3 linked regions of the Microbaculum marinisediminis genome follow. The protein of the gene in region 1 interacts with the protein of each later gene in a pairwise test. Links are inferred from orthologs where the notes say so. Each region holds a gene or a part of one and is shown on either strand. Other genes may lie near its edges.

Region 1 (3,033 bases):
AGGCCGTGCCGGTCATCAACGAGAACGACACCGTGGCCACCAGCGAGATCCGCTACGGCGACAACGACCGCCTCGCCGCGCGCATCGCCACCATGATGAGCGCCGACTGCCTGGTGCTGCTGTCCGATGTCGACGGCCTCTACACCGCCCCGCCGGCGACCGATCCGGACGCCGAGTTCATCGCCGAGGTCGAGACGGTGACGCCCCGTATCGAGGCGATGGCGGGTGCCGCCGGGTCCGACCTGTCGCGCGGCGGCATGCAGACCAAGATCGAGGCCGCCCGCATCGCCACCGCCGCAGGCACCGCCATGGCGATCGCCTCGGGCCATATCGACCATCCGCTCGCCGCCATCGACGCCGGCGGCCGGGCGACCTGGTTCCATCCGCACGGCAATCCCGTCGCCGCGCGCAAGAAATGGATCGCCGGCGCGCTCGAGCCGCGCGGCACGCTGATCGTCGACGACGGCGCGGTCACCGCGCTGAAGGCGGGCCGCAGCCTGCTGCCGGCCGGCGTGCGCCGCGTCGAGGGCACCTTCGCCCGCGGCGACGCCGTGGTGATCCGCGACGGCGACGGCAACGAGATCGGCCGCGGCCTGTCGGCCTACGACTGCGCCGACGCCGAGCGGATCCTCGGCCGCAACAGCCGGGAAATCTCCGGCATTCTGGGCTATGCTGGCCGCGCCGAGATGATCCATCGCGACGATCTGACGGTAAAGAAGGTATGAGGGACGAGATGGCTGCCGAAGTGCACGAGTTGACCCGCGACGACGACATCGCGACCGTCATGGCCGGTCTCGGCAGGCGCGCCCGCGCCGCCGCGCACGGCCTCGCCACCGCCCCGGCGGAGCAGAAGAACGCCGCGCTGGCCGCGATGGCGGCCGCCCTGCGCGCCCGCACCGCCGAGATCCTGGAGGCCAACGCCGGCGACGTGCAGGCGGCGCAGGCCAAGGGCACGGCCGCCGCCTTCCTCGACCGGCTCAGGCTCGATCCCGCGCGCATCGAGGCGATGGCCAAGGGCATCGAGGACATCGCCGCCCTCGCCGATCCGGTCGGCGCGGTGATCGCCGAATGGGACCGGCCCAACGGCCTGCACATCGAGCGCGTGCGCACCCCGCTCGGCGTCATCGGCGTCATCTTCGAGAGCCGCCCCAACGTCACCGCCGACGCCGGCGCGCTGTGCCTCAAGGCCGGCAACGCGGTGATCCTGCGCCCCGGCTCCGAGAGTTTCCACTCCGCCCGCGCGATCCAGGCCTGCCTCGCCGAGGGGCTTGGGGCCGCCGGCCTGCCCGCCGACGCGATCCAGATCGTGCCGACCACCGACCGCGCCGCCGTCGGCGAGATGCTGAAGGGGCTCGACGGCAATGTCGACGTGATCGTGCCGCGCGGCGGCAGGAGCCTGGTGAGCCGCGTCCAGACGGAGGCTCGCGTCCCGGTCTTCGCCCACCTGGAAGGCATCTGCCACGTCTATGTCCACGCCCCCGCCGACCTGGAGATGGCGATAGCCGTCGTCATCAACGCCAAGATGCGCCGCACCGGCATCTGCGGCGCCGCCGAGACGCTGCTGATCGACCGCGCGCTGGCCGGCACCCACCTCAAGCCCATCGTCGCCGCGCTGATCGACGCGGGCTGCCAGGTGCGCGGCGACGAGACCGTGCAGGCCGCCGACGCCCGCGTCGTCCCGGCGAAGCCCGAGGACTTCGGCAAGGAGTTCCTCGACGCGATCATCGCCGTCCGGGTCGTCGACGGCCTCGACGCGGCCATCGCGCATATCGCCGCCCATAGTTCCGGCCACACCGAGGCGATCATCACCGACGACCAGGCCGCGGCGGACGCGTTCTTCGCCCGCGTCGATTCCGCGATCCTGCTGCACAACGCCTCGACCCAGTTCGCCGACGGCGGCGAGTTCGGCATGGGCGCGGAGATCGGCATCGCCACCGGCCGCATGCACGCGCGCGGGCCGGTCGGCGTCGAGCAGCTCACCAGCTTCAAGTACCGGGTCCGCGGCACCGGGCAGACCCGCCCGTGAGCGCACAGGCCCGCGAGCTGGCAGGCCCGTGAACCGGAAATCCGCCAGGCGCCAGGCGCGCAGGCCCGATACGAGCCCGGTTTGGCCGGCGCTGCCGCCCTACGGCTCGGGCCAGCGCATCGGCCTGCTCGGCGGCTCGTTCAATCCGCCGCATGCCGGCCACCGGCTGATCAGCGAGCTCGCCCTGCACCGGCTGCGCCTCGACGCGGTCTGGTGGCTGGTGACGCCGGGCAATCCGCTGAAGGACCCCGCCGCGCTCCGACCCATGGCCGAGCGCATCGCCGAGGCCGGCCTGATCGCCCGCCATCCGCGCATCCGCGTCACCTCGCTCGAGGCCGACGTCGGTGTCAGCCGCACCCGCGACACCCTGCGCTTCCTCACCGAGCGCTGCCCGACGCTCCGCTTCGTCTGGCTGATGGGGGCCGACAACCTGCCGAGCTTCCACCGCTGGCACGCCTGGCAGGAGATCGCCGGGATGGTGCCGATCGCCGTGATCGACCGGCCCGGCAACACCCTGCACGCCATCGCCGGGCGCGCGGCGAACTGGCTCGCCCGCTACCGCGTCGACGAATCCGACGCCGCGACGCTGGCCGACCGCGCCCCGCCGGCCTGGGTTTTCCTGCACGGACGCCGCTCGCCGCTGTCCTCCACCCAGCTCCGGCGCGCCGGCCAGGCGGAAACGGGGCAATCGACGTGAAAAGCCCCCAAGTATCGCGCTTATTGAAATTGTCACGGGACGTGCCTTATCTTAGAGGCACGGCAGTGCTTCGCCCCTGCGGAGCCGCCGCTGATCTCGGATGGTATGACGAGAGGTAGAACCCCTGACACCATCGAACACCGCTGAGGGCGTCGTCCGCGGCGCGCCTCCCGTTGCGGCTGGCCGGCAGGTAGATCCGTCGGACGGTCTGCTAGAGACGATCGTGGCCGCGCTGGAAGACGGCAAGGCCGAAGACATCGTCACCATCGATCTCGTTGGAAAATCGTCGATCGCCGACACCATGGTCGTC
Region 2 (3,042 bases), on another replicon or contig:
GCGCGGACGCGGGCAAGATCACCGTCTACACCTCATACGAAGAAGACGAACTCGCCGCGTTCCTCGAGGCGATGCAGGCGGACCTGCCCGATGTCGAGGTCGACGTCCTGCGTCTCTCGACCGGGGACCTGCGGGCGCGGATGCTGGCGGAAGCCGACAATCCGAAGCACGACGTGATCTGGGGCTGGGCGGCGACCGCGATGGTCGATCCGCGCATCATGGCGATGCTGGAGCCGTATTCGCCGGCGGACATCGACAAGGTGCCGGCGCGCTTCCGCGACAAGGACGGCAACTGGTTCGCCACCACCGGCTACATGGGCGCCTTCTGCGTCAACAACGAGGAGATGGCGAAGGACAACCTGCCGATGCCGTCGTCCTGGCAGGACCTGATCAAGCCTGAATACGAGGGCAAGCTCGTCATGCCGAACCCGGCGAGCTCCGGCACCGGCTACCTGCACGTCGCCTCGATCCTGCAGATGATGGGCGAGGAGAAGGGCTGGGAGTATCTCGACGCGCTCGACAAGAACATGGACCAGTACATCAAGTCCGGTTCGAAGCCGTGCAACGCGGCGAGCGCCGGCGAATTCGCCATCGGCATCTCGTTCGCGCTGCGCGCCATCAAGAATATCGACGAGGGCTATCCGATCACCATGGTGATCCCGAGCGAGGGCGCGGGCCACGAGCTCGAGGCCAATGCGCTGATGAAGACCTCGCAGAACAAGGACGACGCCAAGAAGTTCCTCGACTGGACCGTCTCCAAGAACGCCGAGGCCGAATACAACAAGTGGAAGTCGATCGTGACCATGCAGGGCCGCGACATGCCGGAGAAGTTCAAGAACGCCGGCCTGCCGGACGATATCTCCACGGTACTGTTCGAGGTCGACTACGCGTGGGCCGCCGAGAACCACGATCGCATCATCGCCGAATGGCAGAAGCGCTACGAGCAGTGATCTGCCCCCGGGGGACGGCGAAACCGTCCCCCGATTTTCTTCTGGGCCGGGGGGTATGATGTTTCTCAGTTTGCGTGGCGTCACCAAGCGCTTTGGCGCCGTGGTGGCGGTCGATCATGTCGATCTCGATCTCGCGGAGGGCGAGTTCGTCTGTTTTCTCGGTCCGTCCGGATGCGGAAAGACGACCCTGCTACGGCTCGTCGCGGGGCTGGAAGTGCTCGACGAGGGCGAGATCCTTCTAGAGGGCGACGATCTTGCCGGGCTGCCGGCCCGGAAGCGCAATTTCGGGGTCGTCTTCCAGTCCTATTCGCTGTTTCCCAACATGACGGTGGCGCGCAACATCGCCTACGGCCTCGAATGCCGGAAATGGGAGCGGGCCCGCATCGAAGCGCGGGTCGCGGAGATGCTCGACGTCGTCCATCTCGGCCAACATGCCGACAAGCTTCCCCACGAACTGTCCGGCGGCATGCAGCAGCGCGTCGCGCTGGCCAGGGCGCTGGCGCCGGAGCCGGCGGTGCTGCTCCTCGACGAGCCGCTGTCGGCCCTCGACGCCAAGGTGCGCGAGTCCCTGCGCGGCGAGATCCGCGAGCTGCAGCAGCGGCTCGGCATCACCACGATCATGGTCACGCACGACCAGGACGAGGCGATGGAAATGGCCGACCGCATCGTGGTCATGAACCGCGGTCGCATCGAGCAGATCGGGACCGCAGAGGATCTCTACTGGAGCCCGGAGACGCGGTTCGTCGGCGAGTTCATCGGCCGGTTGAACATCCTGGACGATCCGGACCTGCGCGCCGGTCTCGATGCGGGCGGAAACGACGCGGTCCTGGCCATCCGGCCGGAGCATGTGGCGATCGCCGATAGCGGGTCGCTCGAAGGTACGGTCCATCGGGTCGCGTTTCTCGGCAACACCATGCGGCTCGGCGTCGAAACCAAGGGGCAGAACCTCGAGATCGAGGTGCATGGGCGGCGCAGGCGGCTGGCGGTCGGCGACCGGGTCCGTTTCGACCTGCCTCCCGACCGCATCTGCCGGCTCGCGGCCGCGCCGGCATGAGCGTGTCTTCCGCGCCGAACGCGCCTGCGCGCTCCATGGACGCCGACCGCGTGTTCGGCACGTTCATGGTCGCGGCGACCGGGCTGCTGCTCGTCGTCTTCGTGCTGGTGCCGCTCTGGGCGATCCTGAAGAATTCCTTCGTTACGCCCGACGGGATCGGTCTTGCGAATTTCGTTCGTTATTTTACGGACGCCCGCTTCATCGGCATCGTCGGCAATACGTTCGAGGTCGGCCTGAGCGTCACCGCGACGACCCTCGTCCTTGCCTACGGTTTCGCCTACGCGATGCAGCGAAGTTGCATGCCGTTTAAGCCCGTGCTGCGGATCATCGCACTGCTGCCGGTGTTCTCTCCCTCGCTGGTGCAGGCGCTCGGCCTGCAGTTCCTGCTCGGGCGCAACGGTTTCATCAACCGGACTTTCGGAACCGAGATCGACATATACGGTTTCTGGGGCATCTATATCGCCGATGTCGTCTACGCGTTTCCGCACGCCTTCCTGATCCTGAGCACCGCGCTCGCGGTCGCCGACGCGCGTATGTACGAGTCCGCGGAAAGTCTCGGGGCGAGTCCGTGGCGCATCTTCAGGACCGTGACGTTGCCCGGCACCCGTTACGGCCTCGCCTCCGCCGCCTTCGTGGTCTTCACGATCGTCATCACCGATTTCGGCAATCCGGTCGTCATCGGCGGCAACTACTCGGTCCTCGCCGTCGAGATCTACAACCAGGTCTCCGGTCAGGCCAATTTCGCGATGGGCGCGGTGATAGGCGTAATCCTGCTGCTGCCGGCCGCGCTGGCCGTCATGGGCGAGAAGTGGATCGCGCGGCGGCAGTTCGCGTCGCTGACTTCGCAATCGGTGCCGCTCGTGCCCAAACCGCAGCGCGGCCGCGATCTCGCCTGGTTCGTCTATTCGCTCGTCGTCGCCGCCGGAATCCTGTCGCTGGTCGCGATCGTCATCTACGCGAGTTTCGTCAGGCTGTGGCCCTACAACCTGACGCTGACCCTGCGCCATTACGCGTTCGATGTGCAGAACGGCATCGAAC
Region 3 (2,921 bases), on another replicon or contig:
GGTCCCAGGAGACCGGGAATGCCTTGTCCGCTGGCCCCGACATGGTGTTGTCCTTTCTAGTCCTCGATCTCTGCTTGCAGCCGGGCGACCAGCGCCTCGACATCGGCCTGCGCCGCCGCCATCAGCGCGGCATCGCGCGAGCGCACGACCAGCGCCGTGGTGAACCGCTTGCCGTCGAAACGCGGGTAGCTGCCGATCATCACGCCGGGATGGGCCGTCTGGATCTCGGTGAGCGGCCCGCCGACATCGCCCTCCTTCAGGCCCCGTCCCTCGACCGTCACCGACAGCATCTTCTGTCCGGTCTTCAGCGTCGGCGCGATTGCGTCCAGCATCGCCTGCATCACCGAGGGGATGCCGGCCATCACGTGGACGTTGCCGATCCGCCAGCCCGGCGCCTTCGACACCGCGTTCTCGATCAGCTCGGCCCCTTCCGGCATCCGCGCCATCCTCAGCCGCGCTTCGTTGAGGCGGTCGCCGAGATAGGCGGTCAGGATCTCGACCGCGCGGGGATGGTGGATGACCGGCAGCCCGAACGCGTGGGCGACGCCGTCGGCGGTGATGTCGTCGTGGGTCGGGCCGATGCCGCCGGTCGTGAACACGTAGGTGTACCGCGCCCGCAGCGCGTTGACCGCGTCGGCGATCTCCTCGACCACGTCCGGCACCACCCGCGCCTCGCGCAGGTCGACGCCGATATTGGTGAGGTACTCGGCGATATAGCCGATGTTCCTGTCCTTGGTGCGTCCGGACAGGATCTCGTCGCCGATCACCAGAACGGCGGCCGTCACCGGCTCGCCGCCACTCTCAGTGCGCCCGTCGCTCATGCTCTCACCCGCGCCAAGTCATGGTGGCGGCTGATCTAGCCCAGCGCTCTCGTCTGCTCAAGTGGACAGCTCAAGTTGACGGTGGCCCTTGCCTTGGCGGCGGCGACGCGGCATAGCCCTATCATGCGATTTTCCTCCCCCCTCGTCCGCGGCCGCCTGGTGCGCCGCTACAAGCGCTTCCTCGCCGACATCGAACTGGACGGCGGCGAGGTCGTCACCGCCCATTGCGCCAATCCCGGCTCGATGCTGGGCCTCAAGGATCCCGGCATCGCCGCCTGGCTGTCGAAATCCGACAATCCCAACCGCAAGCTCGCCTGGTCGCTGGAGATCGTCGAGGTCGACGCCGGCCACGGGCCGGCGCTGGTCGGCATCAATACCGGCCACCCCAACCGCCTCGTCGAAGAGGCGATCGCGGCCGGCGCGGTGCCGGAACTGGAAGGCTATGCCAGCCTGCGCCGGGAGGTGAAATACGGCAAGAACAGCCGCATCGACATCCTGCTCGGCGACGACGGCAGGCCCGACTGCTACGTCGAGGTCAAGAACGTCCACCTGGTGCGTGAGCCGGGGCTCGCCGAATTCCCCGATTCGGTCACCGCACGCGGCGCCAAGCACCTGGACGAACTCGCCGAGATGGTGAGACAGGGCGCCCGCGCGACGATGTTCTATCTCGTCCAGCGCGGCGACACCGAGACGGTGGCGATCGCCCGCGACATCGATCCGGCCTACGGCGCGGCGCTCGACCGCGCCCGCGAGGCCGGCGTCGAGGTCCTCGCCTACGGCTGCGCGATCACCGCCGAGGGCATCGACGTGACCGGCGCCCTCCCCTTTCGAGGCTAAGTCCTACCCTTCGAGGGCTAAAGCGGGCGGTCAGTCGGGCCGGCTAGCCGGGCCGGCTAGTCGGGCCGCTCCATCACCAGGTTGAGCCGCGTCTCCGCGGTCTGGCGGTAGCCCGCCTTCTGCAGCAGCGCGATGCAGTCCGTCTCCCATCGGTCGCGGGCGTTCTCGATGATCATGAGGCGCGGCAGCAGGGGCCGCGGCGCCTCGGCCAGGAACGGCACCAGGATCAGGTCCTCTGCGCCTTCCACGTCGATCTTCATCGCATCGATATGGTCGATGTTCTCCTGGGCGAGCAGGCTCATCAGCGTGCGCGCCGGCACCTGCACGGAGCGGTCGTCGCCGCCGGGTGTTCCGACATATTTGACGCTCGCCTCGCCCTTGTTGCGCGCGGGCAGGAACAGCGTCATCTCGCCTTCCTTGTCGGCCAGCGCGCAGGCGATCGCCTTGATCGTGCCGGTCGGGTTGAGGCCGATGTTGTAGACGAGCCGGTCGAAGACGATCGGCTGCGGCTCGATCGCCAGGATGCGGGCGCCCCGCCCGGCCTGGCCGGCGACGAACAGCGAATAGCCGCCGACATTCGCGCCGATATCCACGAATACAAAGTCCTCGCCGACGCGCTCGCGCAGGATTTCTCGCTCCGCCTGGTCGAAATACTGCGGCGTGAACAGGATCCGCTTCTCCGACACGTTGTTGAACGGATTGAGTCGCATCTTCTGGCCGAACACTTCGACGTCGAGGGGATGGTCGAGGCCCAGCATGACGAGACGGCGGGCCAGAAACGCCAGCCGCTTGCCGAGCCAGGTTTCCGGCTGGCGCCGCGCGAACGCGATCAGCCGCGCCTGCATGGGCGTCGGTGCATAGGTGCCAAACGGCGCGGTGTCCTGGGCAGTGCCCTGGCCGGGCTGTAGTGTTGCGATCATCGCCGCGAAAGACCATATCGTTGGTGCCGGCGCAAGGATGCCCGATGCCTTGCTCGTTGCAATGCCTTGCGCCGCACTGGCATTAGATTAGATTCCGGACAGGGATTGAAGCTGCGGGACCGCCGCCCGGGTCGGGGCGGCTGACGGAGGCCAATGAATTACGTAGACGCGGATATCGCCCCGGCGCGCAACACCGGTGACATCAAACTGTACGGCGCCGAGGCGTTCGAAGGCATGCGCAAGGCCGGCCAGCTGACGGCGAAGGCGCTCGATCTGATGGCCGAGCATACGCAGCCGGGCGTCACGACCGGCGCGCTCGACGACCTGATCTACGCGTTCGCTC

Evidence for each region.
Region 2: the proteins of MUB46_RS11450 (region 1) and MUB46_RS08485 interact in binary tests that used the Escherichia coli proteins (3 or more experiments, as listed by UniProt). The link is inferred for Microbaculum marinisediminis from one-to-one orthologs.
Region 3: the proteins of MUB46_RS11450 (region 1) and sfsA interact in binary tests that used the Escherichia coli proteins (3 or more experiments, as listed by UniProt). The link is inferred for Microbaculum marinisediminis from one-to-one orthologs.

Annotation. Positions count from the first base shown.
Region 1 is NZ_JALIDZ010000004.1:541,675-544,707, reverse strand. The notes cover bases 1-2,879. They hold MUB46_RS11450 (glutamate-5-semialdehyde dehydrogenase), read left to right. Parts: upstream 1-733; coding sequence 734-2,026; downstream 2,027-2,879. Other genes in these bases: MUB46_RS11445 (nicotinate-nucleotide adenylyltransferase), read left to right, coding at 2,055-2,723; proB (glutamate 5-kinase), read left to right, coding at 1-725. Also shown: rsfS (ribosome silencing factor), read left to right, coding at 2,932-3,033. UniProt on the Escherichia coli protein: Catalyzes the NADPH-dependent reduction of L-glutamate 5-phosphate into L-glutamate 5-semialdehyde and phosphate. The product spontaneously undergoes cyclization to form 1-pyrroline-5-carboxylate.
Region 2 is NZ_JALIDZ010000003.1:507,657-510,698, forward strand. The notes cover bases 117-3,004. They hold MUB46_RS08485 (ABC transporter ATP-binding protein), read left to right. Parts: upstream 117-1,005; coding sequence 1,006-2,004; downstream 2,005-3,004. Other genes in these bases: MUB46_RS08480 (ABC transporter substrate-binding protein), read left to right, coding at 117-950; MUB46_RS08490 (ABC transporter permease subunit), read left to right, coding at 2,001-3,004. In the rest of the region: more of MUB46_RS08480, read left to right, coding at 1-116; more of MUB46_RS08490, read left to right, coding at 3,005-3,042. UniProt on the Escherichia coli protein: Part of the ABC transporter complex CysAWTP involved in sulfate/thiosulfate import. Responsible for energy coupling to the transport system.
Region 3 is NZ_JALIDZ010000005.1:423,628-426,548, reverse strand. Bases 35-2,801 are described here. They hold sfsA (DNA/RNA nuclease SfsA), read left to right. Parts: upstream 35-944; coding sequence 945-1,658; downstream 1,659-2,801. Other genes in these bases: map (type I methionyl aminopeptidase), read left to right, coding at 2,732-2,801; MUB46_RS13555 (FkbM family methyltransferase), read right to left, coding at 1,715-2,578; MUB46_RS13565 (competence/damage-inducible protein A), read right to left, coding at 57-821; gpt (xanthine phosphoribosyltransferase), read right to left, coding at 35-43. Also shown: more of gpt, read right to left, coding at 1-34; more of map, read left to right, coding at 2,802-2,921. UniProt on the Escherichia coli protein: Binds to DNA non-specifically. Could be a regulatory factor involved in maltose metabolism.